2 regions of the Paenibacillus sp. FA6 genome follow, and region 2 is predicted to be linked to the other one. Evidence: riboswitches for the same ligand, from Rfam matches in the RefSeq annotation. Region 2 holds a riboswitch; the other holds the start of a gene.
What was found. Region 2 has a riboswitch for preQ1 ahead of queC (7-cyano-7-deazaguanine synthase QueC). Riboswitches for the same ligand answer to the same signal wherever they lie in the genome.
Positions count from the first base shown of each region.

Region 1: another riboswitch for preQ1. It lies ahead of ACP8HI_RS16800 (queuosine precursor transporter); the one in region 2 lies ahead of queC (7-cyano-7-deazaguanine synthase QueC).

Region 1 is NZ_CP188820.1:3,575,514-3,592,242, reverse strand. Features, by position in the region: gene ACP8HI_RS16840 (ABC transporter ATP-binding protein) at 1-437, shown strand, start outside; gene cobT (nicotinate-nucleotide--dimethylbenzimidazole phosphoribosyltransferase) at 485-1,540, shown strand; gene cobU (bifunctional adenosylcobinamide kinase/adenosylcobinamide-phosphate guanylyltransferase) at 1,537-2,109, shown strand; gene cobS (adenosylcobinamide-GDP ribazoletransferase) at 2,106-2,915, shown strand; gene ACP8HI_RS16820 (cobyric acid synthase) at 2,932-4,545, shown strand; gene ACP8HI_RS16815 (methyl-accepting chemotaxis protein) at 4,571-6,259, opposite strand; gene ACP8HI_RS16810 (hypothetical protein) at 6,431-6,715, shown strand; gene ACP8HI_RS16805 (L-cystine transporter) at 6,748-8,142, shown strand; PreQ1 riboswitch class I at 8,276-8,320, shown strand; gene ACP8HI_RS16800 (queuosine precursor transporter) at 8,325-9,011, shown strand; gene ACP8HI_RS16795 (M24 family metallopeptidase) at 9,088-10,176, opposite strand; gene ACP8HI_RS16790 (SDR family oxidoreductase) at 10,366-11,214, shown strand; gene ACP8HI_RS16785 (N-acetyltransferase family protein) at 11,225-11,740, shown strand; gene ACP8HI_RS16780 (copper amine oxidase N-terminal domain-containing protein) at 12,062-13,657, shown strand; gene ACP8HI_RS16775 (ArsR/SmtB family transcription factor) at 13,777-14,712, opposite strand; gene ACP8HI_RS16770 (ABC transporter substrate-binding protein) at 15,143-16,525, shown strand; gene ACP8HI_RS16765 (carbohydrate ABC transporter permease) at 16,636-16,729, shown strand, end outside.
Region 2 is NZ_CP188820.1:3,437,738-3,454,466, reverse strand. Features, by position in the region: gene ACP8HI_RS16175 (LacI family DNA-binding transcriptional regulator) at 1-33, shown strand, start outside; gene ACP8HI_RS16170 (GH36-type glycosyl hydrolase domain-containing protein) at 154-2,589, shown strand; gene ACP8HI_RS16165 (ATP-binding protein) at 3,306-5,114, shown strand; gene ACP8HI_RS16160 (NHLP leader peptide family RiPP precursor) at 5,194-5,433, opposite strand; gene ACP8HI_RS16155 (hypothetical protein) at 5,505-6,434, opposite strand; gene ACP8HI_RS16150 (ATP-binding protein) at 6,635-8,551, shown strand; gene queF (preQ(1) synthase) at 8,683-9,180, opposite strand; gene queE (7-carboxy-7-deazaguanine synthase QueE) at 9,267-10,013, opposite strand; gene queD (6-carboxytetrahydropterin synthase QueD) at 10,010-10,519, opposite strand; gene queC (7-cyano-7-deazaguanine synthase QueC) at 10,516-11,199, opposite strand; PreQ1 riboswitch class I at 11,314-11,357, opposite strand; gene ACP8HI_RS16125 (AIM24 family protein) at 11,486-12,190, opposite strand; gene ACP8HI_RS16120 (hypothetical protein) at 12,224-12,655, opposite strand; gene ACP8HI_RS16115 (peptidoglycan D,D-transpeptidase FtsI family protein) at 12,867-14,939, shown strand; gene ACP8HI_RS16110 (Cof-type HAD-IIB family hydrolase) at 14,996-15,754, shown strand; gene ACP8HI_RS16105 (DUF456 domain-containing protein) at 15,751-16,236, shown strand; gene ACP8HI_RS16100 (putative polysaccharide biosynthesis protein) at 16,297-16,729, shown strand, end outside.

The DNA of each region.
Region 1 (16,729 bases), 140 kb from region 2:
ATTCTGCAACCATTATTGATGACATCATGTCCAGATTACAACTGATTGATCTAAGTGATCGCCCATTGGATGAACTCAGTGGTGGACAAAGGCAACGTGTCGCATTGGGTAAAGTGATGGCACAGGAGCCACGTATTTTATTGCTAGATGAACCGACAACATATTTGGATATTTACTATCAGCTTCAGTTCATGGAAATGGTTTCTACCTGGCGCAAAGAGACAGGGATTACGGTTATTGCGGTACTCCATGATTTGAATTTGGCAGCTCAATTCTGTGATAAACTGTTAGTGTTACAAGAAGGGGAAGTAGTCGGAATAGGGACGCCGGAAGAAATGTTAACGAAGGATAACATCCGCAGGGTCTACGAAGTGGATCCAGCGGTTGTCCAGCATCCAGTTAGCGGTGTCCCGCAGATCCTTCTATCCCGTTATTGAATGGATGATGTTATTAGAAGGAGTGATGATGAGTGAGTTTGGACATTATGGAACGTATCGGGGAGATTCGTGGTCTTAATCAGGATGCGATACAGGCCGCGAAATTACATATAAGTAATCTGACGGTTCCACCTGGAAGTCTGGGTAAATTGGAGACTATGGCGATACAACTTGCTGGTATCACAGGAGTTGTAAAGCCATCTTTTGATCGTAGAGAAGTCATTATTATGGCGGGGGATCATGGGGTATGTGAAGAAGGTGTGAGTGCCTTCCCACAAGAAGTGACTCCTCAGATGATTCAGAATTTCCTTGCGGGCGGTGCAGCTGTTAACGTACTTGCTCGACAAGCGGGTGCGGAAGTCGTATGCGTAGATATCGGAGTGAATAGTGAGTTGTCCCATCCTAATCTACTATCGCGCAAAATACGCTACGGTACGGCGAATATGGCACAAGGTTCTGCCATGACTTATGAGGAAGCAATACAGTCCATCCTTGTTGGAGTCAATGTCGTCGAAGATGCTGTCAAACGTGGCGTTCAATTATTTATAACTGGCGAGATGGGTATTGGAAATACGACGGCAAGCTCGGCAGTGATCTGCGCACTATCGACAATTAGTGTTAGGGATGCCGTTGGAAGAGGGACTGGCATTGATGATTCCCGTTTAGAGCATAAGATTAGTGTTGTTGAACAGGCGTTGAAAGTGAATGCCCCAGATCCGCTTGATCCCATTGATGTTCTAGCTAAGGTGGGCGGTCTTGAAATTGGTGGATTAGTGGGTGTCATTCTTGGCTCAGCCGTAAATGGTTGTCCCGTTATTATAGATGGCTTTATTTCTAGTGTGGCAGCATTACTCGCCAAAGCAATCTGTCCAGCAGCCGCTAATTACATGATTGTGTCACATGCTTCTCATGAACAGGGACATCGTCTCTTGTTACAAGAGTTGGGTCTTCGTCCTGTATTGGAATTAGACCTCCGTATTGGTGAAGGTACAGGTGGCGTACTATGTCTACATCTTGTAGATGCAGCGTGCCGTATTGTTAACGAAATGGCAACATTCGAAAGTGCGGGCGTTTCCGGTGAATCGAAGGAACAGACGACATGATCACACTTGTCACAGGTGGGGCACGAAGTGGAAAAAGTAGCTTTGCTGAGAAGTTATGCATGTCCATTTCACAAGAGGCAGTATATGTGGCCACCGCTCAAGCCTTCGATGATGAGATGAAGGAGCGAATTGCTCTTCATAAGCTACAGAGAGATGAAGCTAACTATCGATGGCGTACTGTGGAAGAACCATTTCAGCTCGTTAAGCTTCTGAGCGCTTGGCGTGAGAACAGTCTTGGTGAAGAAGATTCTGCACCTACCATCCTGGTGGACTGTCTCACACTATGGTTATCTAATATTCTTCTGTCAGTTGAGGGAAAGACGGATATGTTTGAGCAAGTAAAAGCTGAAATTCTACAATTGGTAGACGAGGTGCAATTGTATCCAGGACAATTGATCATGGTAACTAATGAAGTTGGGAATGGGATTGTACCGGAATATCCATTAGGAAGAATATATCGCGATTTAGCAGGGATCATGAATCAGGCGATATCCAGAAACTGTGCTCAAGTGTTTCTGGTTACGGCAGGGATTCCTATTGAGCTGAAGAGCAGGGAGTATAAACTATGATCAAATGGGGACAAGCGGCTGCGGCCGCTTTTCAATTTCTATCACGCTTTCCTGTTAAAGCTAATCTTGATTATTCACCGACGCTTTTTCGCCAAAGTGTGAAGTTCTACCCGCTCGTAGGTGCTGTTATTGGGTTGGTCGTGTGGGCAGGAGCGGCAGGGTTTGTCTATTTACTGCCGCCTTTACCTGCAGCAGTGCTAACCCTAATATTATGGGTTGGGCTTACAGGCGGACTTCATTTGGACGGTTGGATGGACACGGCGGATGGAATTTTAAGTTATCGTTCTCGTGAGCAAATGCTGGACATTATGAAGGATAGCCGTGTGGGAGCTATGGGTGTGATAGCGTGTGTATTGCTTCTAATGCTTAAGCTCTCATTAATCTATTCACTGTTAGTGGACGGACTTGATTACTCAGGGCTTCTTCTCCTGCCTTTGATTTGGAGTCGCTGGTTCATGGTTCATGCCATGTCTTCATGGCCCGCGGCCCGTGGGAAGGATGGCTTGGCCGGACAATTGAATGGGTTGGATAAAGGACAAATATGGGCGACATTACTCATTACGATTGTGTTAACAGGAGCTGCAGCATCAATAGCACCTATGGTCCATATAAATAGCCATTCATGGACTACAGCATGGTTTGGACTCATTACGATTCCTCTTGGAACGTGGGTTGCAGGAACGTGGATGGCAAGAAGACTGAACGCTACATTAGGTGGATTAACAGGGGATACTTATGGTGCTCTTAATGAATTTCTTGAAGTTGTGGCGTTGCTGATGCTAGTGCTGTTACACAATGTTATGTGAGAGGGGAAGAATGAATATGGAGAAATCTGAATCTCACAATCTGAGTGAGGGTTCTTTTGGAAAAGTACTGATGTTGCAGGGGACGGCCTCAGATGTAGGCAAGAGTGTCATTACCACTGCTTTATGTCGTATTTTTACACAAGATGGATACGGCACAGCCCCCTATAAATCGCAAAATATGGCTCTGAACTCTTATGTCACGGAGGATGGAAAAGAGATTGGTCGTGCACAGGGAGTTCAGGCTGAAGCTTGTGGTATTAAAGCTACAACGGATATGAATCCTATACTCATTAAGCCGGTGAAAGATATGTTCTCACAGATTGTCGTTCATGGTGAACCTTATCAACAAATGAGTGCATCAGACTATCGGAGTTTGTTCTTGCCAAAGGCGAAAGATACCGTGATGGATGCGTTGAATCGGTTACGTGCACAATATGATATCGTATTGATGGAAGGCGCGGGAAGCCCAGCAGAAATTAATCTAAAGAGCAACGACATCGTTAATATGAATTTAGCAGGTTGGGCGGATGCTCCAGTATTGTTAATTGCAGATATTGATCGAGGTGGTGTATTTGCATTTATCGTTGGAACGTTAGAACTACTAGAACCCCACGAGCGGCAAAGAGTGAAGGGGTTCATTATTAATAAATTTCGCGGTGATATTGCTTTACTTGAACCAGGGCTCGATTGGCTTACCGAACGTACGGGTATTCCAGTACTAGGTGTCCTACCATTTATTGAAGAGATTAAGATTGAAGCAGAGGATTCTGTTGTGTTAGATACATTGCGTCAGAAGGTAGCGGAGCAGCGTGAGATCGATATCGCTGTTATTCAATATCCGAGAATATCTAACTTTACGGACTTTGATCCGTTGCGAGAGGAGAAGGATGTCTCCATTAGATATGTGAAGTCAGCTACAGAGTTGGGATCACCTGATGTTATCATTCTACCGGGGACGAAGGACACGATCGGGGATTTGGACTACCTTCGGTTGCAGGGATTGGAAGATGGAATAGCAGAAGCTATGAAATCAGGAGTGCAACAACTTGTAGGCATCTGCGGAGGGTATCAAATGTTGGGTGAGATACTGCACGATCCTTTTTCAGTTGAGGGTGGAGAACCTCGAAGTGCCAAAGGGCTCGGCTATCTTCCAGTCACGACGACCTTTCTGAAAGAAAAAACGACTGTGCGTGTTCAAGGTGCTCTAGCAATGGGTCATCCCCTTGCCCTTGTTACGGAATCAAAAACGGGCGTTATCCCGATGGAAGGTTACGAGATTCATATGGGAGAAACGGGTTGCTTGAACATGAATAATGTAGCATCATTGTTTCAGGTAGAACGAATAACAGGAGAACTCGTAGATGAAGGTTGGGGATCGAAAGATGGTGGGAGATGGGGTACATATCTTCATGGCGTATTTCATAACGATCATTTCCGCAGGTCCTGGCTGGATGGTATCCGTGTAAACAAAGGATTGAGACCTTTGGGTCAGACGTTTACTTCTAGTACGCTCAAGGAACAGGAATTCGATCGAATCGCTGAGGTGGTCCGCAACCATATCGATATGAAGAAGATATACGATATTATGGGTGTCTACCATAAGAAAGACGCCTATCGGCGCCTTGAGTGAATGAGTTAATGTGGTAGATGAATAACTATATTTTGAATTGTTGGATAGCCTCTTGTAGCTGAATAGCATGCTCATGGAGACGAGTTACGGTTGAACGATGCTGCTCCATTTCATTCAATTGTTGCTCACTTGTAGTTGCGATTTCATGCATACTTATTCGAGATCTTGATGTGATTGATGCCGTTTCTTCTACAGATGCACTGACTTCTTCCGTGCCTGCTGATACTTGTTGTGTTGCTGCGGATACGGCTTGTATGCTCTGATTAACATTGTGAATGAGAATATCTAACTGATTGAAGGCTTTTCCAGCATCTTGTACTAATTCTTTACCCGAACGGACCTCTTGATGGACATGACTCATCGTAGTAACTGAGGCATCAGTGTCTTTTTGGATCGTTAATAAGTGTTCCTCAATGTCTTGAGTTGCAATGCGGGATTGCTCAGATAATTTACGAACCTCTCCTGCAACAACTGCAAATCCCCTTCCATGCTCGCCAGCACGAGCAGCCTCGATAGATGCATTAAGTGAGAGCATTTGTATTTGCTTAGTAATCTCGGATATCGAAGTAACCACTTCTCCAATCACTTGCGAACGTTTATTCATGGAACGGAAGGATTCTAGAGAATCTATAGAGGTCTGCTCTAATCGTTGCATTTGCTCTATAGCACGTTGTGCTAGTAAATTACCACTAACAGCTTCATTAGTTGCTTCAGCTACCTGTTCGGATACATCACCGGAGGAATTGGCAATGTGCGTGATTCCTTGGGTGATCTCTTCCATTGCGATGGCATTTTCTTTGGAGGTCGAGGCAATACTTTCACTACCTTTGTCAATCTCTTGAAGGACTGAGTTGGAGCGTTCGACCATCGTTTTCATAGTTTCTGTGCGGTTTAATAAATCATTAGATCCAGCCAATACTTCATGAGAGGTTAGTTGGACATGTCCGATCATTTCTTTTAGATTATGAGTCATTTGTTGGAAACTGCCGGCAAGTTGAGCTACCTCGTCATGTCCCGCAACGATGATATCTTGCTGCAGATTACCTTGTGCGAGACGGTTACTGTGTGTCGCTAGTTGAACGATCGGTCGGATAATGCGTCGACTGCTGAAGTAAGCAATGCTTAAACCCACCAGCATTCCAAGAAGAGTTATCCCTATACAGATCCATATAATAAACTGAGTCTCCTCCAAGATAAAGCTCGCATCTAAGCTGACTGCCAGAATCATTGTACTCCCCGGAATAGCTATAAAATCAGTTTTAAATGTGCCATGTTCGTTAGTATATACTTCGCTAGTAGCGGTCTTATTATCGACTGCGGTTTGCATTTCTTCCTGGAATGGAATAGATTGATTCACTTTTAGGGTTGATATACTGTTTGTGGCTAGTACGACTACTTCATGATCCTTTACATTAGCGAGATAAATATTATGTAATCTAAAATGGTTCATTTTTTCATCGAAGTAATAGGAGAGTGTGGTTTGAGATCCTTCGTTTCCCTTCTGTGTTTGCAACACTTGAGAAGTATTTAAGTGTTTGTATGTATCAGTAGAACTCATCTTAAGATTGTTATCAACTTCAGGTAATACATAATTATTGAATATATTCATTAGAACAAGATAGAAGCTTATACTGAAGAGCAAAGAAACAATGAATAGTACGATAGTAACTACGGACATGAACTTACGACTTATAGAATTTCTAATCCCGAACATGGTGAAACATCTCCTTTGCATATTGTGCTTATGGTTTCTATTGATTTTACAGAAAGAACAGAGAATTGAATAGCGTTATTTTCAACAATTTTGAAACTTTTCAGTAAACTTCGCAAATCCATGAATTTAATCATTCATTTATCTTGTTTGCAGGCTTGGCAATGGTAGTCTATGTTTAATTTGAGTTGGGGAACAGTAGACGGATGCAAGTGGGGAACTTATCTTCATGGTGTATTTCATAACGATGCCTTTCGTAGGTCTTGGCTGGATGGTATTCGTGTGGAAAAAGGATTAAAAACTTTGAGGAATACATATAGTTCTAACGTGCTCAAGGAACAGGAATTTGATCGGATTGCTGAAGTGGTTCACCAACATATCGATGTGAAACTATCCCTATCCAAATACTTGGTTATGTGCTATTATAAAAAATATCGACATTCTAACTTATTTGTTTAGCAATATATTTTAATTTTTTGGGGGCATATATAATGGAAACTTTATGGATTATTATTAATATCGTAGTCATGCTGTTACTGATCGGGTTACTCGTATGGATGCAAAAGAAACATATTTCCTTCACGAAGCGAGTATTTACAGGTTTAGGGTTGGGAATTGTATTTGGAGTTATTCTACAATTCTTCTTCAAACCAGATTCCGCTGTTATAGGGAAGTCGACGGAATGGTTTAACTTGGTAGGTTATGGTTATGTAGGGTTGCTCCAAATGATCGTGATCCCGCTAATCATGGTGTCAATCATTTCTGCCATCATGAATTTGAACGGTGTTAAGAACCTTGGGAAGATGAGTTTTTCTATTATTGCAGTTCTTCTACTTACGACTGCAATTGCGGCATCTGTAGGTATTATCACCACGCTGAGCTTTGATTTAAAGGCTATTGATATTCAGAGCGGTGACAGAGAACAGGCACAGGGTTTGAAATTAGAGGAGAGACTTGGCGTTGTTGAAGATAAATCTATTCCGCAGCAAATGCTTGAATTTATTCCGAAGAATCCATTTGCAGATATGACGGGATCCCGTAGTTCTTCTACGCTTGCTGTCGTTATTTTCTCTGCCTTTATCGGTGTAGCAGTTCTTGGAATAGATCGTAAGAAGCCCAAGCAGGCACAAGTCTTCCGCGATTTGATCGATGCGGTGTATGCTGTTGTTATGCGAATGGTTACCCTTGTGTTGAGACTGACTCCGTACGGTATATTGGCGTTGATCACCAAAACTATCGCTACGACTCATGTTGATGAAATATTAAAGCTGATTAACTTCGTAATCGCTTCTTATGTAGCTTTGATTGTTATGTTTATTATTCATTTAATATTGATCACGCTGTTCGGGTTCAAGCCGCTAGTATATCTCAAAAAGGTACTGCCTACGCTGACATTCGCATTTACTTCACGCTCTAGCGCAGCTACCATTCCACTTAATGTAGAGACTCAAACGAGGAAACTCGGTGTATCTACAGGTATCGCGAATCTGTCAGCTACGTTCGGGGCTACCATTGGTCAGAATGGTTGTGCCGGAATTTATCCAGCCATGCTCGCAGTGATGATTGCTCCGACAGTAGGTATAGATCCAACAAGCTGGAGCTTTATTGTGAAATTGATTCTGGTTATTGTGATTAGTTCCTTTGGTGTGGCAGGAGTCGGTGGAGGTGCTACCTTTGCATCACTTATTGTCCTTTCTACGATGGGCCTACCTGTTGCATTAGCAGGTCTACTGATTTCTGTGGAACCTCTAATTGATATGGGACGTACAGCACTGAATGTGAATGATTCGATGACTTCAGGTCTTATTTCTAGCAAAATATTAAAAGAGAATGACCCGAAAGTATACAATGACCGTAATATAGATTTAGATGCTACACAAGCTTAGGTAAGTAGGGTCTTCATAATCCAATACATGAGAAACCAAAGCAGAGGGTTGCTTTGGTTTCTTTTGTTTGCAGGCTTGGCAAGCGCAGTCTTCTGTGATAAAGTAAACCATGTTTTGAACGTCTATGACGTTTGGAACCGCGGTTCGTAACTATCCCGCGTAACAAAACTAGGGGGACAACCATGTTTAATTTAGGCTGGGGTATTTTTTATGTTGTTGTAAATTTTTCACTTTTTTTACTATGCTATCGCCTTTTTGGCAAAAAGGGACTTTATGCTTGGATTGGTGTAGCTACGGTAATTGCCAACATTCAAGTTACTAAAACTATCGATATGTTCGGAATTGTTATGACTCTGGGCAACACGATGTATATAAGTTTATATATGACTAGTGACCTTTTAAATGAAAAGTATGGTCATGGAGAGGCACGAAAGGCAGTGTGGTTCGGTTTCTTCACCCTGTTGATGACGACGGTTATTATGCAAATGGCACTCATCTTTACTCCGCAAGAGGGAGATTTTGCTCAAGCTCCACTGGAGGCTATCTTCGGACTCATGCCAAGATTGGCACTAGGAAGTCTTACAGCATACTTCGTAAGCCAATTTCTTGATGTAAGGCTATACAGTTGGATTCGCAAGTTTTATCCCAAACCTGAACAGTTCTGGATTCGTAACAACGGAAGTGCGATGATCAGTTCTTTTGTAGATACATTGATATTCTGCTCTATTGCTTTCTCCATACCGAAATATAGTTGGGAAGTGTGGCTGGAAATTCTCTTCACCACCTATATTATTAAATTTGTACTCATAGCTGCCGGAACGCCATTTCTGTATATAGCTCGTTCTTTTAAATTTAAAGATGAAGATTAAAATGGAGGAATTTCGACCGATACACTTCTATAACAAAGAACCTGACGGTAGTTTCTCCGTCAGGTTCTTGTGGTTATTAACCGATTATAGTTAGCTCTTTAGGGAAAGAAGTTAATACATCTACTCCATCGTCGGTTACGACAATATCATCCTCAATTCGTACTCCACCCAAACCGGGAACATAGACTCCTGGCTCTACGGTAAATACCATACCAACCTGAACCAGATCCATATTGTTTGCATGCACGGATGGATACTCATGAACATCCATTCCTAGTCCATGTCCAAGTCGATGCATGAACTGGGGACCATATCCTGCAAGTTCAATAACACTACGAGCGCTTTGGTCTACAGATGCTAATGTTACTCCTGGGCGAATGGATTGAATACCTTGTAGATTGGCGCCAAGAACTGCATTATAAATATTAGTAAGTTCCTTACTAATGTCTCCAATTGCAAATGTGCGCGTAATGTCAGAAGCATAGCCATTCGCAAATACGCCCATATCGAACATTAATAAGTCACCATTTTGAATTTTTCGTTGCCCAGGTATTCCATGAGGAAGAGCCGTGTTAGGTCCAGAAAGCACCATCGTATCAAAAGAGGGACCGTCTGCGCCAAGCTTCTTCATCAAATATTCAATCTCAGCGACTAACTCTATTTCAGTTACACCGACCTGAACTCGAGTCAGGCTTTGACGGAGAACCTCTTCAATAAGGTTAATGGCATGTTTCATTCGGACGATTTCTTCGGGTGTCTTCTTTACTCGCATGCTTTGGAGTATAGGACCAATATCATGGTATGACTGTGCACCAATGGATTCTTGAAGGAGCTCAAAGCGAGAGACGGTTAGCTGGTCCTTCTCAATGCCGAGGGAGTGAATACTCGCTCGAAGTTGTTTCTTAAGTAGTGTATATGGATGATCTGTATCAGCGTGCGTAATAATTCTCTGAACAGAGGATGTAGCATGAGCGGCTTCGGCATCAAGGGCGGGTACGATTAATACAGGTTCCTCTCCGCGCATAAGTACTAATCCCAAGAACCGTTCATGCGGATCGCTAGCAAAGCCTGTCAAATAGTAAATATGCTTAGGATCTGTAATAATTGAGGCATCCAATCCTTGCTGATGCATTGCAGTATCTAATTCAATCAATCTTTCATTCATTGTATTGTCATCCTTTCGTGTTGCCATATCAAGGTGGAAAAGCGTGTATATCTAATTGTATTATAAACATCTACTCATAAATGAGAAAGAGAGTAGAGCTATATGGATAGTTTGTAGTGTAAAATTAGTATGTAAAGAACCTAAGGTATTGATTATACTATTACCTATTAGATAGGAGGATGATGGTGCATGCGAAATAAAGTCGTCATGGTGACCGGAGCTAATTCAGGAATGGGGCTTGCTACATCCATTGAATTAGCCCAAAGAGGGGCTCATGTCATCATGGTCTGCCGGAATGAAGAACGAGCTAGATTAGCTCATGAAGAGGCTGTAAGACAGAGTGGGTCAGAGCGTATCGAATGGATGCTTGGGGATCTAGGTGATTTGGATAGTATTCGTAAGTTAGTCGTGGACTTCAAAAAGAAGTTTGATGTTTTGGATGTACTCATTAACAACGCGGGTGTGGTCTCTTTGAAGCATGAATACACGCAACATGGTTTTGAAATACATATGGGTATTAATCATTTGGGACATTTCCTACTCACAAATTTGTTGATAGATAAACTTAAGAATGCCGAACAAGGTCGAATTGTGAATGTCTCTTCTGGAGCTTACAAGGTTGGGAAGATCCATTTCGATGATCCAGCTTTAAAGAAAAGATATCATGTTGTCAAAGGATATGCACAATCTAAACTGGCGAACATTCTGTTTACTAAGCAATTAGCTGAAAGGTTAAAGGATTCTCGAGTGACAGCCAATTGCTTGCATCCTGGTGCGGTCATGACTAATCTTGGCATTGACCGTAAGACGGGATTTGGTAAACGTGTGTACGCCTTGTTACGTCCTTTTTTTCTGACTCCGAAAGAAGGAGCTCAATCAGCTATATATCTAGCAACATCATCTGAAATTACGGGAGTAAGCGGGGAATACTTCTATCGTCAAGAAGTGAAGAACCTTTCAGTACGTGCTAATAATAAGCAGGATGCCGAGCATCTATGGCGTTGGAGTGAAGAGCAAGTCGAACTATATATGAAGTGAGGAAATAGGAATGAACTTACAGGATTACGTTATTGATTATGCAAAAATTGAAGATTTACCATCCATTGTAGACATCTATAACTCAACGGTTGCAGGTAGGGTGGTTACAGCAGATTTAGAACCAGTGAGCGTAGAGAGCAGAAGCCCGTGGTTTCTTGAACACAATGATCACCACAGACCGCTATGGGTTATGAAATCGGCAGGCAATGTCATCGCTTGGATGAGCTTTCAATCCTTCTACGGAAGGGCGGCTTATGATGCGACGGCGGAGATTAGTATTTACGTATCAGAAGATTACCGTGGTGCCGGAGTCGGAAGTATCCTAATAGAGAAAGCTATTGAAGAATGTCCAAGGCTTGGGGTTACTAACCTGGTTGGCTTTGTATTCGGACATAATGAAGGAAGTTTAAAGCTTCTAACAAGGTATGGATTCAAGCAATGGGGTTATCTGCCGGGAGTTGCCGAAATGGATAATGTGGATCGAGATCTAGTTATTGTTGGACTAAAGATCATAAAGGAAGTTTAAAAAGTCATCTTTTGATCACGAAGTATAGTAAGAGGCGTATTCGACATCGAAGATTGAATTCAACCGGCCCTAGCATATGCTTCCGAAGTCGTTTTCTACGAAAACGTGTAGCTCCTCACTCACTCCCTTGCTTCATTCAATCTTCTGAAGCGTTTTGAAAAAACGCAACATCGTAAGCAGACATTTTAGTGCTGAAAACCTGACTTTTTGAACTCGTATTTATAATAGGTATAATGTAGGAGAAATTTCTCTTTACAGAATAATCGCCCACTGGCATACTTGGTAAATAAGTGTAATTTAAATTTACTGAGGAGGCAAGAAATGAAACGTATCAAATGGTTAATAGCTTCAGTACTGGCATCCATGCTTGTAATATTATCTGGATGTCAATCTGTTGGGGGATTGGATATTAACAAAAGTATGGTAGATAGCTTTGCGGTCAAATCTTCAGAATCGAAACAAACCTTTTCACTTGAAATTGTACCTGCACTCGGGCAGGCCAGTGAAGAAGATAAGAAAATGATTGATCTACTGAACTCATTTTCATTAAGTATTGACCATGTTAAAATGCAGGATGCATCAACTGCATCTGTAGAAGGATCATTGAGCTTGGATGGAAAAAAGGTGCCGTTCCATGTATCCGTGGATAAGAAAGAGATGATTATTTGGGTCCAAGGAGCTAAAAAGCCGGTCTCTATCCCTCTCGATACATTGAACTCAGCGTATGGCGTAGATTTAGCTAGTCTTCAACCATCTACTGAACAATCCCTTAAATTGATAACAGATGTAGGTAAGTTCTTCTTCAAGAATGCGCCTAATCCAGAATCGATATCCTTGTCAACCGTAACAGATACCGTGTATGGTGAGGAATTAAGTCTCAAGAAGCTTCATGTGGATGTTCGTGGAGATGAATTGGTTGGTCTCGCTAAATCCTTCCTAACGGGTGTATCTAAGGATAAAGAAGGGGTCAAAGAATTAATTAGTACGTTATATGATGTGTATTATCCTATTTATGAATCTGGATTAAACATGTATAGCGAGGAATATTTAGAAGAAGAATACTTTGAGGATAAAGTATCATCTTTTGATTCATGGGAAAGTGTTATCCAAGATAAAGAAGCCACCGTTATTTATTTGACTAATCAATTGCAAAAGGTATTGAATGATATACTGGTGGACTATGATAGAGATATAAAGGATCTTTTCGAAGAAGAACCATTATTGAATGAAGTGTTTAGTAAAGATACAGTGCTGTCAATGGATATTATGTTTGATAACAAGCTACAGATACGTAAGCAAAATGTAGATCTTATCGTTCAGCTTCCGATCATGGAAGGAATTCCAGTGAAGCAAATTAAGATTCATTCTAAAAGTGAAATCTGGAATGTGAATAAGCCTGTTACTATAAATAAAGTAGACACGACTCAAGGCGCTTTGGAGCTAGATATATTAGCTGTGGATCAGATTACTCCTGGAACCCTTCTACGTAATTTCGAAGGTCAATCTGAGGCGTATCGTTTCTTGAAAGAAGATATGAGTATTACGAGTAAGTATGTTATTCTAGAAACGCTTGTGGATGAAGAGTATGGTTGGTACTATGATTATTCTCTTCCTATCGAAGTGAATAGAACGACGATGGTACCACTTCGACATGTTGCTGAACAGTTGGATGCTGAAATGAAATGGGATAATACGTTGAAGCAAGCTACAGTTATTGATGATCTGACAGGTTCAACTATTGTTCTTAAGAATGGTTCCAACCAAGCACTTGTGGACGGTAAAAAGGTGAAGCTTGCTGAGCCTTTCATGAACTATGAAGGAACATATTATGTGCCACTTCGATTCATATCCGATGCGTTAGGTGCTACGGTCGAGTGGGATAATTATACGAAGTCAATCATTATTGAACGTAAATAATGAATGGCTAGGGAAATATAATAAAAAGGTTGAGCAGGATCATTCTGCTCAACCTTTTTATTTGGAGCGTCTAGCATAGTCACTATCTCCTGCACGGATTTACTCAGTGAATGTATTCCTTAACTTAAGGTGGGACTATCATCCTCATGGACTGTGTAAAGTACGCGTGAGAGCAAGTCCTGAGCATAATTACCGAAGGATTTACCGTAGATGGTTAGTCCTCGTTTATTGGTAGGATTATCAGTGACAGCGATACGGAAAAGGATATCGCTCTTGTAGTCGAGTTGAATATTTTTAAGTGTAACGTTTGAAATCCGACAACCATCGATGTAACTGCCATCATTATTAATACGTATCAATTTAAGCATACCATATTGATTCAAATGGGGAGGCCACCAGTCAGGATTAAATGTTCCTCTGATTTCACCGAAATCTCCGGGGCTGGTCCAACATCCAATTTCAATACCATTAACATAGAAGTAAATATCAGACGGATAATTATCACAATATCCTGGAGCCTCAGAGCTAAGTTCCATTGAGAATTGAATTTCACTGAATGATTGATTTGGTTTTAAGTAGTTGGGAATACGATATTCTAGAAAACCTTCGGATAACCAGATGATTTCAGAATCAACACGCTGTGGATCAGCGAAATACCTAGGCTCATCAAAGTCTCCGATAATGCTATCTTTTGTAGCGAGCCCGCATGTAGGAACGACATGATAGTTGCTGTAATGACCTATCTTTATATCGACCTCATACAGATTGGCGACCTCTTTATTTCTTAAATCCACCATCAGCTTATCTTTATTTAGATAGCAAATTTTCTGTAGCCCATGCTTGCCAACGGAGGTATTGATCTCAATTAGACCACTATCTTCTAGCTTCTTGATATGCATCGTAATAGCACCACTACTAAGATTGAGTTTACTTGCTATTTCATTAAGGTTAAGGCTTTGGTTGTTAGCTAGTAACTCAAGTATTTGTATACGAACTTCTGAACCTAACGCTTTGAAAATATTAATGCCAGACATGAGATTTTTAATATAAATCATATGAGTGAATTCCTTCCTTTTAAATTATTTATTTTAGGTAAATCTAAATTGATTTATAGTTATTGCGTATTCTGGGACAGGGATCTATAATTTCAGTATATTCTAAAGTGATTAAGACTTAAAGGTAATTATTATCGATCATTCAACATAAGTATAAATCAGTTCATATTTATGTTGACTAATTCGTTTTTATTTGGTAAATTATTTTTAGAAATAAAGATGTTATTGATTAATGTTAATATTAACTACTCCACACGCAAAGAGAGGATGATGAGTCCCAAGATATTTCAAGTACATTGGAATATCAGTCGTTACTGAAGATTGAGGGTGAGAATTGATAATATACGTAATTAAATAATTATCAATTATGTATGCGCTTCCAATCAATTTCGGAAGATTTCTTTCTTATTAAATTTATGGAGGGGTTAAAGTGATTAAGAAAAAAAGTCTATTTATCGTAATGACACTCATTTTGGTATTTGCTACTGTGCTTGCGGGCTGTGGAGGTACAAACGAAAAGAATAGTACTGTTGATAAAACTACTAGTGCTAAACCTAGTGATAAGAAGATAGAACTAACATTCATGTACAGAGGTGGAACGGATGAGCAAGCGGCCTATAAGAAAGTAATTGAGAAATTTGAGGCTGATCATCCAAACGTTAAGGTTAAGATTATAGTTACAGCAGCTGACCAATACGCAACGAAGCTAAAAGCATCCATTACTGGGAAAAGTGTGCCGGACGTATTCTACTTTGAATCCGGAGACTTGAAGGCTTATGTGAACAGCGGCGTGTTACTGGATCTTACAAGTTATGTTGAAGGTAATGAAAATATTAACCTAGATAACATTTGGAAATACGGTGTCGATTTGTATCGTTATGACGGTACAATGGCAGGACAAGGTAACTTGTATGGTATGCCTAAAGACGTAGGACCATTCGCACTTGGATATAACAAAGATATGTTTGAAGCAGCAGGTATTCCTCTACCTGACAAAGATGTTCCTTACACTTGGGATGAATTCATCAAGGTTTCCAAACAACTGACAATTGATAAGGATGGCGATGGTAAATCTGATCAATATGCTACCGGTTTCAACGTGAACTGGGCTCTACAATCCTTTGTATGGAGTAACGGAGCGGATTGGATCGATGCTACTAAAACAAAAGTAACCATCGATGATCCGAAATTTGTAGAAGCGCTACAATTTTTCGCAGATATGCAAAACGTGCATAAAATTACACCTTCAACTGAACAAGCACAAACGTTGGATACTTACCAGCGCTGGATGAAAGGCGAAATGGCTTTCTTCCCTGTAGGTCCTTGGGATATGAGCACTTATGAAACACTGCCTTTCACATATGACTTGATTCCTTACCCTGCTGGTTCAACAGGTAAATCAGCATCATGGACGGGTTCCCTGGGTATCGGCGCATCTGCTAAATCGGCGCATCCAGCAGAAGCTGTTGAATTGATCAACTACTTGACAGCATCGAAAGAAGGTATGGAAGCGCTTGTGAAAGCTAAAGTTCAAATTCCTAACCTAATTGATATGGCTACTGAGTGGGCTGCAGATACGACTACTAAACCAGCCAACAAAGAAGAATTTCTACAAATCGTAAATGAATATGGAAGAGTATTACCTGGTCATTACACATACAACGCTGAATGGTACAACCTGTTCTTCACAGATGTTCAACCTGTGATCGACGGCAAAGTTACAGCTGCTGAATACGTGAAGACTGAACAGCCAAAAATGCAAAAGTTATTAGATAAAGCAATTGAACAAGAAGAAAAATCCAAAAATAAATAACATAAGTTTCTTTTAAAACCAGATGTAAGATGATGTTAGTTGTGGATTTTCTCAACTAACATCATTTTCATTCTGAAATCAGAACTTGAGGTGAATGTGAGGTGAATGTAATGAAGACTAAATCCAAACTATATCGCAAAGAGAAAATATACGGCTTCTTGTTTATACTTCCTCCTTTGTTAGGGTTAATGATTTTCACACTAT
Region 2 (16,729 bases):
GAGTCCACTAAGGAACTGGATTCTAGGCAATAAAAGTGAAGGCGATCGCAGCCATTTCACGACTTTATTCTAAGGTGTCCCCGTCATAGGGGTTCATCCAACGCGAATTAAACGCGCGTTCATAGATATTTAAAATTGAGAGGAGTTTTGTAAATGAAGTACGGATCTTTCGATGATAAGAACAAAGAGTATGTCATTAACACGCCCCAAACCCCGTATCCTTGGATCAACTATCTTGGTAATGAGAAGTTTTTCGGTTTGATGTCCAATACGGCGGGTGGATATTCCTTCTATCGTGATGCTCGGCTTCGGAGATTGACTCGTTACCGTTACAATAACATTCCAGTAGATAATGGTGGTCGTTACTTCTACCTCTATGATGAAGGTGATTTCTGGACTCCAGGTTGGATGCCCGTCAAGAGAGAACTCGATTTCTATGAATGCCGTCACGGTCTCGGTTATACCTCTATTACGGGTGAAAGAAATGGAATTCGCGTTAAACAATTAGCACTAGTCCCTTTGAATTATAACGGTGAAGTTCATAAAGTGACTGTGTCCAATACATCAGATGCAACGAAGAAAGTGAAATTGTTCTCATTTGTAGAGTTCTGTTTGTGGAATGCATATGACGATATGACGAACTTCCAACGTAATCTAAATACAGGTGAGGTAGAAGTGAAGGATTCTGTCATTTATCATAAGACAGAGTATCGCGAACGTCGTAATCACTTTGCTTTCTTCTCCGCGAACCGGCCGATGGATGGATTCGACACGGATCGTGAATCATTCCTTGGTCTATATAATGGTCTAGATAACCCACAAGTCGTTGCTGCTGGCCAATCATCCAATTCTGTTGCAAGTGGTTGGTCACCGATTGCTTCACATTGTATGGAGATTGAACTTGCACCAGGAGAGGAAATTAGTTACAACTTCATATTGGGGTATGTAGAGAACCCAGAGGAAGAGAAATGGGAAGCACTGGATGTTATCAATAAAACGCGTGCTGAAGCGATGATACAGCAATTTGCGAATGAATCAGACGTGGACAGAGCAATGGATGAGCTTCAAGCTTACTGGAATGATCTTCTATCTAAATATACGGTAAATAGTGGGGACGACAAGTTGGATCGTATGGTTAATATTTGGAATCCATATCAATGTATGGTTACCTTCAATATGTCACGTTCAGCTTCTTACTTTGAATCCGGTATTGGCCGTGGTATGGGCTTCCGTGACTCCAATCAGGATTTACTTGGATTTGTACACCAAATTCCAGAACGGGCGAAAGAGCGAATCATCGATATTGCCTCAACTCAATTCGAGGATGGCGGAGCATATCATCAATACCAGCCATTAACGAAACAAGGTAATAACGAAATCGGTGGTGGGTTCAACGACGACCCATTATGGTTGATCCTCGGAACAGCTGCCTATATTAAGGAAACCGGAGATTTCAGCATTCTGGATGAAGAGGTTCCTTTCGACAGTAATCCGAATAATACAGCAAGCTTATTCGAACACTTGAAACGTTCTTTTTACCACGTCATTGAGAATCTCGGGCCACATGGATTACCACTCATTGGCCGTGCAGATTGGAATGATTGCTTGAACTTGAACTGTTTCTCCAACGTACCCGATGAACCCTACCAAACGACTCAGAACTTGGAAGGACGCGTAGCAGAATCTGTATTTATCGCGGGTCTGTTTGTATTCACTGGACCAGATTTTGTGGAATTATGTAAACGCAGAGGGCTGGAAGAAGAAGCTAATTCCGCGCAGAAACATATCGATACAATGACTTCAACAACACTTGAGCATGGGTTTGATGGTGAATGGTTCTTGCGTGCTTATGATCATTTCGGTAACAAGGTGGGAAGTAAAGAGAATGAAGAGGGACAAATCTTTATTGAGCCACAAGGATTCTGTGTCATGGCCGGAATTGGTGTTGAAGAAGGTTTAGCGAAGAAAGCTTTGGATGCGGTTGAAGAAAGACTAGATACGAAATATGGTATCGTTCTACAAAACCCACCTTATTCCAAATACTATATTAATCTTGGTGAAATTTCCTCGTATCCGCCAGGATACAAAGAAAATGCAGGCATATTCTGCCACAATAATCCATGGATTATGATGGCTGAGACGACCATTGGTCGCGGAGACCGTGCATTTGAACTTTACACTAAGATTGCACCTGCCTATTTGGAAGAGATCAGTGATATTCACCGAACAGAGCCATATGTCTATTCGCAAATGATTGCGGGTAAAGATGCGGTGCGTGAAGGTGAAGCGAAGAACTCATGGTTAACGGGTACAGCAGCATGGAACTTTGTGGCAATCACACAATCCATACTCGGGATTCAACCAGAATTCGATGGACTTAGAGTGAACCCATGTATCCCAACAGCTTGGGATGGATTTAGTATCACACGTGTCTTCCGTGGAGATACCTTTGTGATTAACATAGCCAATCCAAACCATGTGTCCAAAGGTGTAGCCTCTATGACTGTGGATGGTAAACCTATCGAGGGTAATGTACTGTCAGTCATTGGGGATGGAAAGATGCACAAAGTGGAAGTTGTATTAGGATGAACATAATATAGTTCTATTTGAAATAGATCATGGCTTACGCTTCTTCAGGGCAATTCCGTCATCTTCGCTGCTTCGAACCTGATTTCTAGTTGTCTATAAGTATGGATTTTGGTTTACAGGCATCATTCACACTATTTATTGGTGCGATTGATGCCTGTTTTTCGTATAATAAAGGTATCAAATTCAGACAGGTATTCACGATGATTTTAAATTAACCATCTTTTACTCTAAGTCCATACATAGCGATTTACGATATAGTCGTAGCGTAAGACATATGCTGCGACAAATGAATAATCTCGTCTCGATAACGGCCGCAATGCAGTTCCTCCCATTCGAAAGCACGTTACAATCAGAGATCTCCCAAAGTGATTCAGGTTGTAGAAAAGAAAGATGAATTTGAGTTCAATAAAGACGCAGGAATGTACGTTTGTAAAGCGGACCATATTTGCTGTTAATCTAAAAAGAATATTGACGCTTATGAAGTAGAAAGGACAGAGAAGAACATAAATAAAGGCGACTTTTCATTCAGAAAGGAATGGAAAGTCGCCTTTATTTATTGAAATTCATTTCACATTTCTTATTGATTGATTCACTTAATTTTTAAAATATTACTTATTATAGAAGGTTTATAGCGTCAATAGGTAGAATATATAGATTATTCAATATTATTATCCGTAACTGTAATCTAAATCTTACTATTGAGGTGCTACTTAGAGATGAAGTTTGTACCTAAAATAAAGGCTGTTATTATTGTCTTGATAATGATCTCGTTAGTTCTTATCTCAACCAATAATGGAAAAGTTCAGCAAGAAAAAACAATGACAATTACAGAATGGCAGAACAAATGGGGTTCACAGGTGGACTTGGCCCTATGGTATAAGATACAGCTATCTGAGATGGGTTGGAGTGCCCCAGCATTATTTGTTAACAAAGTTTATGGACATAATACTATTGTTAATACAAGCGATTCACCATTATACGAATCACAGAGGATGTATGACTATAAAGTGAACAGGGCTATTAATCCTATGAAAACGAATAATTCTAACGAATTAATGTATGCAGGGACTGCAATAGACAATGGAAAAGTAGGCATTCAGGATAGGCAAGTGCTTGGGAATTTCTCTGAACGGATTTCGAGCTTTGTTAATCAGGATCTGATTGATGTTATTCTTGGTAGCTCGTTTATTTTTGTATCGGTAATAATGTTGATTTGCTCCACGTTTCTAAGAAAAGAATTTTTATCGATGTGGTTTTCCTTGTCAGCCGTTATTTTCTCTATAGGTATTTTACTGATGACCTATTCTTCTTATTTATATATTTCATTTGGAAGAAATGAGAAGTTATTTGATATCGCGTTTGATTGTGCATTGTTTGTTTTGCTGCCATCATTAACGTTTTTCTTTGAGGAAACGTTTGGTAGTGGATACCGTTCTATTATGAAGCACTTTCGAAGATTCCAGGTTGGGTACTCTATTATTTGTTTTATGTTTTTGTTAATGAATCAGTTTTGGATAGACAAGTATTATGAAATCTATTACTTTGTTTCTGTCGAAATTCTAGGGTACACGATTATCGTTCAATGTTTATTATTGGTGATTACTTCGATTGTTTATGTCGTTAAAGGCAATAAGGATGCCTTAATTCTATCCATTGGATTCACGTTTATTGCAGGTACTGCTTTAATTGAAATGGTACAGTTCTATTCTAGATCGGGAAACTATACCTTTTTTGCTTGGAAATGGGGCGTTGTCGCATTTATTGTAGTGCTCATTATTGTTAGTGGAAGGAGATTCGCTGCTAATCACGATCAAGTTGTTCAATATTCTAAGGAATTAGAATTATTCAATAATGAACTACAACGCTCTGAAAAAATCGAGATTATTAGTGAGCTAGCAGCTTCTGTTGCACATGAAGTTAGAAATCCGTTACAGGTTACGAGAGGATTCTTACAATTATTAATGGAAAGGTATGAACAACAGAAGGATCGAGAGTATTTGGCACTGGCACTTGATGAACTGGATCGTGCATCGAATATCATTACTGATTTTCTGATATTTGCTAAGCCTGGATTTGACCGGACAACGGAGCTGAATGTTCGTGATGAACTGAAACATATTGAAGGTATTCTTTTACCACTTGCTAATTTATCTGGAGGAGAGATCCAAGTAGAGATACCTCCTGATCTTACGATCAAGGGAAATTCATCTAAGTTTAAGCAGGCTCTTATCAATTTAATTAAGAATAGTATTGAGGCTTGGGAAGGAGAGGGAAATATTAGAATATGGGCTTATCAAGATCATTCAGTTGTGTCAGTCCATATTCAAGATAATGGTGAAGGAATGGATCAGGAGGAACTATTAAGATTGGGAGAGCCCTATTTCTCGAATAAAACGAAAGGTACTGGATTAGGATTAATGGTGAGTTTTCGAATTATTGAAGTTATGCAGGGGGAAATTCATTATAAAAGTCAGAAAGGGGTTGGGACAGAGGCGATCATTACGTTCCCATCCATCCTGGAGTGAATCCATAATGGATGGGAACATAAGATAGTGCCACGTTCCCAACCCCTTAGCAGTAATCTATGAAGTAGGTGATAAATAATTACCACTTTGCTTTTGTTTGAGTGTTATCTGGGTTATTGCTAGATGGACTAGAAGGGAGCACTAGATAGAATACATCTGATGATTCTTCCACTGTTCTGAGCTTAATATGTTCCGGAATCATAATGCCAAGTACATCTTTGATTGCTTTCTTAGGATCTGTTAAGAGAAGTGCTTTGAAGCTTGGATCTTCCCATGCCTTGTTAATGACTTGTGTTTGAAGGAGAGCCTGTTGCGCCATTAGAATCACCCTTTCAAATTGGTTAATACTTACTTTATAAGGATAACATGGGAAGTGAAATAAATCTATCATTATTTAATATTTTTTGATAACCAGTAATGTAAGCCACCATTTATTTGCAGTATTTTCTCATCCTCAATCAGTTCAGCATCTTTAATCAAGTCATTAACGAGTGTTTCGTGAAAGGATAAAAGGTAAGGAAGCATTAAGTCTAACTGTTGAATATAAGCGTGATTGCGAATGGCGATTTCTGTATAACGCTTCATTACACCATGGACAAAGATAGCATTTTTAATATATCCGATGGTTATAGGTTCCCCTGTATCATTCTCCGCTTTAATCATAGATAGTAATCCGTTATAGTTGTTTTCCTTATAATCTTCCTGCCAATCAATCCAGTCATCAGCCATTTGTAAAGTAATGAGGACATGATTGATCATATCTGATATGGGTGACACAAGGTCAGGCTGCCCTGATAGTAATAGAGCACCTGTACTAGACAGCTTAAGGGGGGCTGCTTTATTGGCCATCATAGCTAAATCCGTGTGGAAATAATCCTGCTGAATCTCATTAGAAACACTGTCTGACCAATCTATTATGTATTGTTGAAAGTATGTCCAGAATGGGGAAGTGGAAGTGAAAAGGCTTCTGTAGATTTCTTGGAAATGCATATGAAGTAAATTTGCAAGTGGTATTTGATCTCGATCTAAGTTGTCTTTACTATCCATGATATCATCCTGAATGAAGTAATAGAGCATGGCGAATACATTACCAACAGATAATGCGACACAATCTTCTTTCTTTAGATGAGTCATTTCCTTTAACCAGAAAGGTAGTAGGTAACAGATATAGTTCTTTGCACTATCCTCTTGTCGGGCATCAAATTTACTTAAGTAAGTTAAACCTTTGTGATTTAGTGGTGGTGGGAAATTCTCTATTACGCGTTGTGAAGTCATAAAAATATGGGCTATATCATTCTCGAAATCTTTATACCATTTCATAGAATCACTCCCTTTTTCAAGTATTTTATCACAGTTATTGAGGTAAACCTATGTGGAAATCAGTTATACTGAAAAAATAAATAAATTATTTCAATAATTTGTATTTTTTTAGAGGGAAGTAACGAAGGCTGTCGAATTTTGAATAATACTGAAAAATAAACGAAGAGAGAGTACTATTTATTTTACGTTGAGGTGCGTTTATGAAGTGGGGTATAAGAAGTGTGTTTGTTGTTATATTTATGATGATTGTTGGTACATCTTTTAATACGATCTATGCATTTCCTCAAGAGGAGCCAAGGCATTATTCCACTCCAATTACGGAATGGCAATACTATTGGGATCAGAGTGATAGAGAATCGATAAAGAATATAAATGCTGTTCATCCCTTAAAATCCTGGACTTGGCGTGACTCAAATCTGAGTATTTCAAATCGTGAGCATCTAAGTGATGTTTTGTGGATCAAATTTAGACTCCCGGCATTTGGAATCAAGACTCCAGCTATATTCATTAATAAGCTTTATGCGAATCAGGTCCATATATATCTAGACAATGAAATAGTGTATAAGGACAATAGAACCTATATGTATGATTTGAATACGATTCTTTTGCCGTTAAATCCCCAGGATGAAGGTAAAGAGATAGTTATGATCTTGCATGCACAGAATAATCGTCTAGGTATGGCTGAGGAGATTTTAGTCGGAGACTATCAGACACTACTCCAGCGTTTCAACGCGAAAAACTTGATAGATATTATTTTAGGAAGTTCTATTATTTTTATAGCGATAGTTATGCTTATTTGTACCATATTCTTAAGAAAGGCCCAAATAGCTGAATGGGTCCCACTAAATGTTGTGTTATTTTCGATAGGTATATTAATCATTACATATTCGCCTTTTTTGTATACCCATTACGGAGAGTATGGTACCTTATACACCACCCTATTTGATATAGCTCTATTTACCTTTTTACCAGGTCTGACCTACATATTTGAATCTATGATTGGTAAGGGTTATGGTGGATCTATTCGTAAGTTACGTAAATTTCAGATGATCTACTCCCTGTTTTGTTTTGGCTTTATGTTGATCAATATGTTTCGAGATAATGAACTATACGAAGCTTATTATGTTGTCTCCGTGTCGATTTTAGGTATACTCATTATAATTCAAGCTATGATATTGATGATTCATGCCATATACTACGCCATTAAGGGTAATAAAGACGCTGGAATTATAGCTTTGGGATTTTCCATATTCTCAATTGTGGTTGTAGCAGAGTTCATATGGTTTTATATGCAACATGGAAATTATGAAGTGTTTCTATGGAAATGGGGTCTGATCGGATTTCTGATTTCACTCATTGCAGTGCTCGGAAGAAAATTAGCGATAAATCATATTCGAGTGATTGAGTATTCTAAGGAACTCGAACGGTTTAATAATGAACTACAGCGCTCTGAGAAGATGGATATTATTAGTGAACTAGCAGCTTCTGTAGCGCATGAAGTAAGAAATCCATTGCAAGTCACAAGGGGATTCCTTCAATTGCTGGAGGAGAAATCTAAGGACAAAGAGAAGGGTTATCTGAAGCTTGCGCTTGAGGAGTTAGATAGAGCGTCCGAAATTATTACAGACTTTCTGACATTTGCGAAACCTGAGATCGAACAGGTCACTCTGCTGGATATATTCGTAGAATTTAAGCATATAGAAGGTATTCTTTTACCTCTGGCTAACTATCAAGGAGGGCGCGTGCAGATTGATATTCCGTCTGGATTGATGATTCGTGGAAATATATCTAAATTCAAACAAGCGTTTATTAATATGATTAAGAACAGCATTGAGGCATTGGGTGAAGATGGAATTATTAGAATATGGGCTTATCAAGATACAGAACAGATTGTTATCCACATCTATGATAATGGAGAAGGTATGGAAGTAGACGAAATTAAGCGTTTGGGAGAACCGTACTATTCTAACAAAACTAGAGGAACTGGTCTCGGTCTAATGGTGACGTTCAGGATCATAGAAGCAATGAAGGGTAGCATTATGTTTACAAGTGAAAAAGGGATCGGAACAGAGGTTGTCATTCGATTCCCAGTGGGCATCAATGACGACAATATATAGTTGAGTTCCATGGGTTGAGTGGAGAATAGCGTTATAAACGACCCGTAAAATGGGTACTTATCTCAAAGTAATTATTTTACGGGTCACCATTCTGAACAAGCTAAGACGGCATGCTTTTTATCCAAAGTAATCTATCTATTATCTATTTTCTCTGGATACATGTCGTGATTCATGAGACGGTGCTGTGCCATTTCCTCATATTTCGTTTCTGGGCGTCCATAATTGCAGTAGGGGTCGATAGAAATTCCACCACGTGGCGTGAATTTTCCCCATACTTCAATGTACTTGGGATCCATCAATGCAATGAGATCATTCATAATAATATTCATGCAGTCTTCATGGAAATCTCCATGATTGCGGAAGCTGAATAGGTATAGCTTAAGTGACTTACTTTCTACCATCTTAATATGGGGGATATAACTAATATAGATTGCAGCGAAATCTGGTTGTCCTGTAATAGGGCATAAGCTTGTGAACTCCGGGCAGTTGAATTTAACGAAGTAATCACGGTAGGGATGCTTGTTGTCGAAGCTCTCTAGAATGGAGGGATCATACTCTGTAACATACTTCGTGCCCTGATTTCCTAGTAGCGTGATGTCTTTCATTTCATTCTGTTGTCTTCCTGACATAATATATGATTCTCCTTTATGGTTTAGTGATTAGAATGGATTAGTCCTGTCGCACTGGGCTAATCCATTCTAAATTTATAGTGAAATTAAACGCCTCGTTTATTCCCCCACACTAACGTATGAAGCTGAGGTAATACCCGCACATCATTCAGAATGGAGGATTCCATCACTTTATCAATAAGCCATTCATAGCGCTGCAATAAGGTGGAGGTGAGGTGAGCTGAGTCCATCGTGTGCACATCGTCGTTTCCTACTTGCAGATACATAGGAGCATCTGGATAGCGAAGATGAACTTTAACAGCATAATCAAGATCATCCTCGTTAAAAACAACCACCTTTAGACTGTGGGAAAGAGCTGAAGGACGAGACTTTAAGTTATTCATAACAACATCCAATATTCCCCATTCCGTACTCATGCCAGAACTTGGGGGCTTAGGAGACAATGTCACTTCGTCAACGTCAGCAAGCCAATCCTGCCATTTGGAGCCTTGTGTTTCAACGGCTACTGTGATGTTCCGTTCGTGTAACAATTGAATTAATCCACCAAGTTGCGGAAGTAAGGCAGGATTGCCTCCGGACAGCGTGACATGGGAGAATCGGTCTCCACCAACTTGGGTGAGTTCATCCCAGATCAGTTCAGGCGTAAGGAGCCTGATGTGTTCTTTTCCACTACCATCCCAAGTAAAGCTTGAGTCACACCATGAGCAACGATAATCACAGCCAGCCGTGCGAACGAACATCGTCTTTCTCCCGATAACCATCCCTTCGCCTTGGACGGTAGGTCCGAATATTTCAAGAACGGGAATTGGACGATTTATCGTAGAGTTACTCATCCGATCATCCACTCCCGTCTTGCTTCGGCAAAGCTTGTGGGTGTTTCATAGAGTCTTACAAACTCTGTACGGGTCTTTCTAGAGTGATTTATATCGTTCTGATCATTAAATTGATTGGAGTTTTGCAAGGCATCTTCCATTTGCTCGAACAACCAGACGACCATATTCTCAGCTGTTGTATTCATCTTTGGTAAAGTCTCATTCAGATAGCGATGGTCAAGAAAGGGTTCGATACGTTCCTTCCAAATGTCCTTAATTTCTCCGAAATCAATCGTTAATCCAATATCATTCGGGACACCGCTAATTCCAAAGACGGCTGTATACGTATGCCCATGTAGATTTTTACATTTTCCTTCATAGGCATGTAAATGGTGAGCAGCATCGAAAGTGAATTCTTTACTGACCAGTACTCTTTTGTTGTGGTACCTGAGCTCGTCACGTTGAATGTCATCTTCGAAGCGCTGAAGAGTATCTACGATACGAAATTCTCCTGGTGTACGAGTCATCCTTCAGCACCACCTTTGAGTGATGCAGAATCGTTGCGTACAGCTAAATACTGATCAAGGCCTGCCTTACGCAGCTTACATGCTGGACATTCTCCGCAGCCATCACCAATGATACCGTTATAACAAGTTAATGTACGATTTCGAATATAGTCGAATGCACCTAATTCGTCAGACATTTGCCATGTTTCTGCCTTGTTCAGCCACATGAGGGGGGTATGAACTACAAAATTATAATCCATAGATAGATTAAGGGTGACATTGAGAGATTTAATGAACACGTCTCTACAGTCAGGATAGCCACTGAAATCAGTCTCGCAAACACCAGTAATTAAATGTCTCGCACCAATCTGTTTCGCAACGATCGCTGCGAAACTTAGAAATAGCAAGTTACGGCCATCTACGGTGGTGTTAGGAAGCTGACCTTCTTCGTGAGTGATATCAACATCGTGACGAGTTAGTGCGTTTGGAGCAAGTTGGCTCAGGAGACTCATATCGAGCACGGTCTGCTTGACACCTAGATCAGCTGCAATACTTGCTGCGCACTCAATCTCTAATTTATGACGCTGGCCATAGTCGAAGGTAATGGTTTCTACCTCACTATAATTTTTTTTGGCCCAAAATAAGCATGTTGTACTGTCTTGGCCGCCGCTGAATACGACGACTGCTTTGTCCTTAATCATCACAAAAAACCTCGCAATCTTCTTTAAATTCATAGAAGAATAGGAGATTCATGAACTGTATTCCAACTCAAAAAAAAGCCTTAGTTGATTAAAAAAATCTTAATCAAATGAATAAGGTAAATAGTTTTTTATAGAGGGAGTTCGCGAACCTCTTCCATGCGGATCAGCATGGATTATCTTCAATTGTTCTAACGTTTAAACTGTAAGCTTAGAACGGCATCATTATAACATGGAAGCAGTAAATAATCATGTTGTTAACTTATGTCAGAATTCATTTGCCAATCTACTACTTAATGAAAATACCTCCAAACGGGATGATTTCTCTAAGTACACGCTTGATGAATCCATCATTAGCCCAGTCTTTTTCCAAACGATGGTTTTGACGACCTGCCTGGAAGAGAACGGAACCAAGCCCAGTCATCTTCCAGTGATAGCTCATGTGCTGGCTGGCGAGTGTGTTTCCGTATACGGTTAACTCAAGCTTGGCATTCTCAGGATAGGCGACTAGACTTCCGGCATCGATATATACAGGTTCTGTAGGATGAAGCTCGGTTTGACAAACGGGTCCTTGAGTGAGGATGCCGAGGGTTCCAGTACCAGCGAATTTAACTTTTATTACATCGCGGGTGACCAGCATATTCTTGATTTGTAACACACGTGTCTGCATAGTAATGCCATCGCTATAGAAAAAAAGACTGCGGAAATCATACAGTAGATCGCTACCATTCTGTATTTCCACAGACTTCATTGCAAAACCAGGAGGCAGCGCTGCGACAAATTGAGATGGACCACTCATGTCAGATTGTATTAACTTGCCCTTGCGGTACATGCGATTCACATTCATGAAACGATCGCTACGCCCGTTAGAAGGTCCACGATAGGAAACGATCTGTTCGGGGTGAAGTATATGGATGAGATCTCCCTCCGCAAGGGAAAAGGTGACTGCTTGTCCAATGGGAGTATTACTGGGATGATTGATTTGTATATCCATGGGATAAACCTCCTAGGCAGAAGTTAAATAGACCTACCACTTATTTGAGCGCCTCATCACGAATCGGACCGTACGAATAAGAACGAAATAGCCTGCCGCTAGAGCAATTGCCCAAATGACTATGTTTTTTATTTGAGAGAATCGATTCTGACGTGCTATCTCTGATTCTTTCAATAGTTGAACCGTCTCTGTAAGCTGGCGATTCTGTTCCATAAGCTGCGCAGTTTGTTGTTCATATGCTTCAATGCTCGCTCTGGCATCATTTAGATCATTATAAGTCTGCTCGTAGCTTTTCTTTAACTCATTCATCTGAGCTGGAAGCTCAGAGAATATCCCCAATCCGTCATAGAAATCTGTAAAGTAATTTGCATATGTCTTTTGGGGTAGAAGAGAGACAGAAACACATAGGAAAAGGATGATAACTGTAGTTTTACTGAATCTATAAAGGAGAATTCGCAACTTCATATATTCACCACCTGAATAATCTACTTTGTCTACATCTATATTAATCTAAGTTAGAAGAAAATACATTATGTTTGATTCGTCATATTTATGACTTGAGATGAAGAACATGGTAAAGGTGTAGGTGGCTTTAATTTATGTTAGAATAAGAAAGACATTTTTTCGTGTAAATGAACTACTTTTAAGTAGGGTAAAGCTAAAGGAGGATGAATCCGTGAGTGACTACGTGCCGGATCGGGTGCAGGAAGAATCGCCTAAACATAAGAATAGTTTTAACCTGAGGATTAATTTGTTTTTCTTCAGCACATTCCTTATATTTTGTGTCATTATCGTACGCTTAGCCATATTGCAATTTGTGGAAGGACCTACGTTAAAAGGTGAAGAAACAAGTAGAGATGTGAAGAATGTGCCCATCGCTCCTGCACGCGGAAATATTTTAGATGCTACGGGTGTAAAACTGGCGTATTCTAAACCAGTTCAATCTTTATATATTACTTTGCAGAGTAATTATAGTGATAAACCGGATGGGGAGAAACGAGATAACTATCCGGAAATAGAGAAACTGGCTGAGGGTATTGCAGCAGCATTCGCGGAATTTGGTGATTCTGATGGTGAGAACTTAACGAAAGAAGATGTCCTAGCGGCGATGGATTTGAATAATAAATTGAATTTCGGATTTATTCCTAGACGTATTAAGATGGGGATTAATGAAGCAGAGAATGCTTATTTCATGGAACATAAGACTGAATTTCAAGGAATAAGTGTTATTGAGGAGAATGAACGACAATATGATCTGGACACCGTTGCTGTTCAAACGATTGGCTACATCAAAGATTTCAAAAGATCCAAAACGTTAGACAAATATCAAAATATTAATGAAGAGATGAAGAATGGTACACAGACTGACCCGGGACTCATGTATGGAGAATCCGAGTTCGTTGGGTTTGATGGCTTAGAATTGATGTATCAAGATGAACTTCGAGGTAAGAACGGTTATCTGAAGATACCGGTTGATCCACGTAACATGCCTGAAGGTATCGACGAGATTGTACCTCCGGAAAAAGGACATGATGTGTGGTCAACGATTAATAAGGAGATTCAAGTGAAGACTGAGCAAGCCATTATGGATCAATTAGATTGGTTACATAAGAATCCTGTATCTGGGAGACTTCATAAGGATGCGACCACTGGCTTCGCGGTAGCTATGGAAGTGAAGACGGGTAATGTCGTCGCTATGGCAAGTATGCCGGACTATGATACAAATGTGTGGAGTTCGGGTAACATTTCATCAGAAGATTGGTCTGGGAAGGTTGAATATATTTACCAGAATGGAACGATTCGTTCTTTTAATCCTGGTAAAAAAGGAACTCATCCTGAATCTGTTGTCCTTTTGGGCTCTACGATTAAACCATTGTCTGTGTTAATTGGATTAAATGAACGCTTCTTCACAAAGAACTATACGTATTATGATAAAGGTGCAGCCTATTTCGGTAAAGTAGGTCATCAGGCACGAGTTCAAAACTCAGGTGGAACTGTCTATGGTGCTATGGATCCAGCGAAAGCGATAGAGAAATCTTCGAATGCCTTTATGGTGGATATGGTAGGTAAACCTCTCGTTAGTAAGTATGGAGCGGGCGCCATCGATAAATGGGATGTATATATGAAGGAATTCGGACTTGGCGTTGTGACGGGGAGTGGTCTACCTGGTGAATACAGAGGGTGGCGTGAGTATGTTGATGTGAAAGCGGCGGGAAGTACCCAGTCTGCTATGGCATTTGCATCATTCGGTCAAGGCGGGAAGTATACAACGCTACAGCTTGCTCAATTTACAGCAACACTTGCTAATGAAGGTCAACGATTGAAGCCACAGCTCGTTAGTAAAATCACCGATAGTGATGGAAATATTGTTCAAGAGTTCGGTCCTGAAGTATTAAATGTTGTTAATAATGGTGATAATTTCGATAAATCATATTGGAATGTAGTGAAGAAAGGTATGAATAGTAAAGTGTCCGCTTTTGACAACTTCGGATACGACTTTGCTCGGAAAACAGGTACATCAACGCAGACAGTTGGTCCTAAGTCAGTGGATAACGGCGTATTCATCGCTTATGCGCCACGAGAAAATCCGGTATTAGCTGTCGCTGTGATGATTCCTGAGGGCGGATTTGGATCGAGCAGTGCGGCTCCGATCGCACGACTAATATTTGATGCTTATGATGAGGTTTATGGATTAGATGGAATACCTAAACCAAAGAAGGATGTTGCAGTTGATGATATTCCGCAATAATGACCATTCTATAGCACAATGTAGATATTGGGGTATTCTGACAGGAGGAGCTCACCATGAACACAAAGTATAAATTATTGGCACTGGATATGGATGGTACACTCTTGAATGATGAAGAGAATATTTCATCAGAAACGATAAAATGGATAAGACGGGCGACTGAACATGGGGTGCATGTTTGTCTTTCAACAGGGAGAGCCTTCGCAAGTGCCCTTCCTTATGCGGAACAATTAGGCCTTGATACCCCGATGGTTACGGTTAACGGAGGTGAGGTCTGGAGTGCTCCACATAAGCTTCATCGACGTTCTTTACTTGACGTTCAAAGGCTCAAGGAGCTACATGAAATCGCCATGGAGATGGATACTTGGTTCTGGGCATATTCAGTTCACAATATTTATAACAAGGAACATTGGATTACGCAGCCGCTAGAAGATAACGAGTGGCTGAAATTCGGTTACTACACGGAAGACAGCGATATTCTACATCGTATTCTTATGAAGCTACAAGACATGGATGGTCTTGAGATAACGAACTCATCTCCATTTAACCTTGAAATTAATCCTCAAGGAGTCAATAAGGCCACTGGGATTGCGGAAGTATGTAAGATACTTCATATTGATATGTCTGAAGTGATTGCTGTTGGCGATAGTTTGAATGATTTGGCTGCAATTCAGCAATGTGGATTAGGAGTGGCGATGGGGAATGCACAGCAACATGTGCAGGATGAAGCAGATATTGTCGTAGCGAGCAATAATGATGATGGGATTGTGGAAGTCATTAAAAATGTTATTTTTGAGGGGCTAAACGGTAAATGACCATACTCGGGTGGAGTTTGATTATTGTTTTGTTTATTGTAGGACTTGCCGGAGCGATATATCCTATTCTCCCGGGTGCACTTGCCATTTATTTAGCGTTCTTTGTATATGGTTGGTTCTTTAATTTTGACTCTTTTGGAGTATGGTTCTGGATCATTCAGACGTTAATTGTGGTCGTATTATTTGTTGCTGATTATGTTGTAGGTGCGTGGGGGACTAAAAAGTTTGGGGGCTCACGTAAATCAGTCATTCTCAGCACGATCGGAGTCATCATTGGCCCATTTGTGATTCCAGCTTTCGGTCTCATTATTGGTCCGTTTCTAGGTGCATTTATCGGTGAACTTCTATCGGGTTCAAATGTATCGAAGTCTGCAAAAGTAGGTGTTGGCTCATTAGTGGGGCTATTTAGCAGTATGGTCATGAAGATCATCCTGCAAATTGCCATGGTTATCATCTTCTTTATTTGGATCATCGTATATTAATGAACGTATGTAATGCTCGCAATCGGAGCTGTCTTGTCGTGAGAAAGTAGGGGAACGGGTTTGGTAAAGAAAGAATCTTTTGTTAAAGGCACACTTATTCTAGCTGCTGCTGCCTTGATCGCACGCGTTCTCGGTTTGGCGCAGCGCGTACCTTTGCAGCATATGTTAGGCGATGTAGGGAATGCATCATTTACGATTTCCAATAACATTTATTTGATGTTATTAACGGTAGCAACCGCTGGAATTCCAAGTACACTGAGTAAGATGGTATCCGAGCGTTACGCATTGGAGAAACCACATGAGGCACAGAGAATATATCATGCAGCCTTAATCTTCTCTGCTGTCATGGGGGTTCTCATGACTGTGATCCTGTATGTGGGTGCACCGTATTACGCTGCCAGCACTCACACACCTGAAGCGACCCTTGCTATTCGTACTTTAGCACCTGCACTTCTGCTGTTTCCTACCATTGCTATGATGCGTGGATATTTCC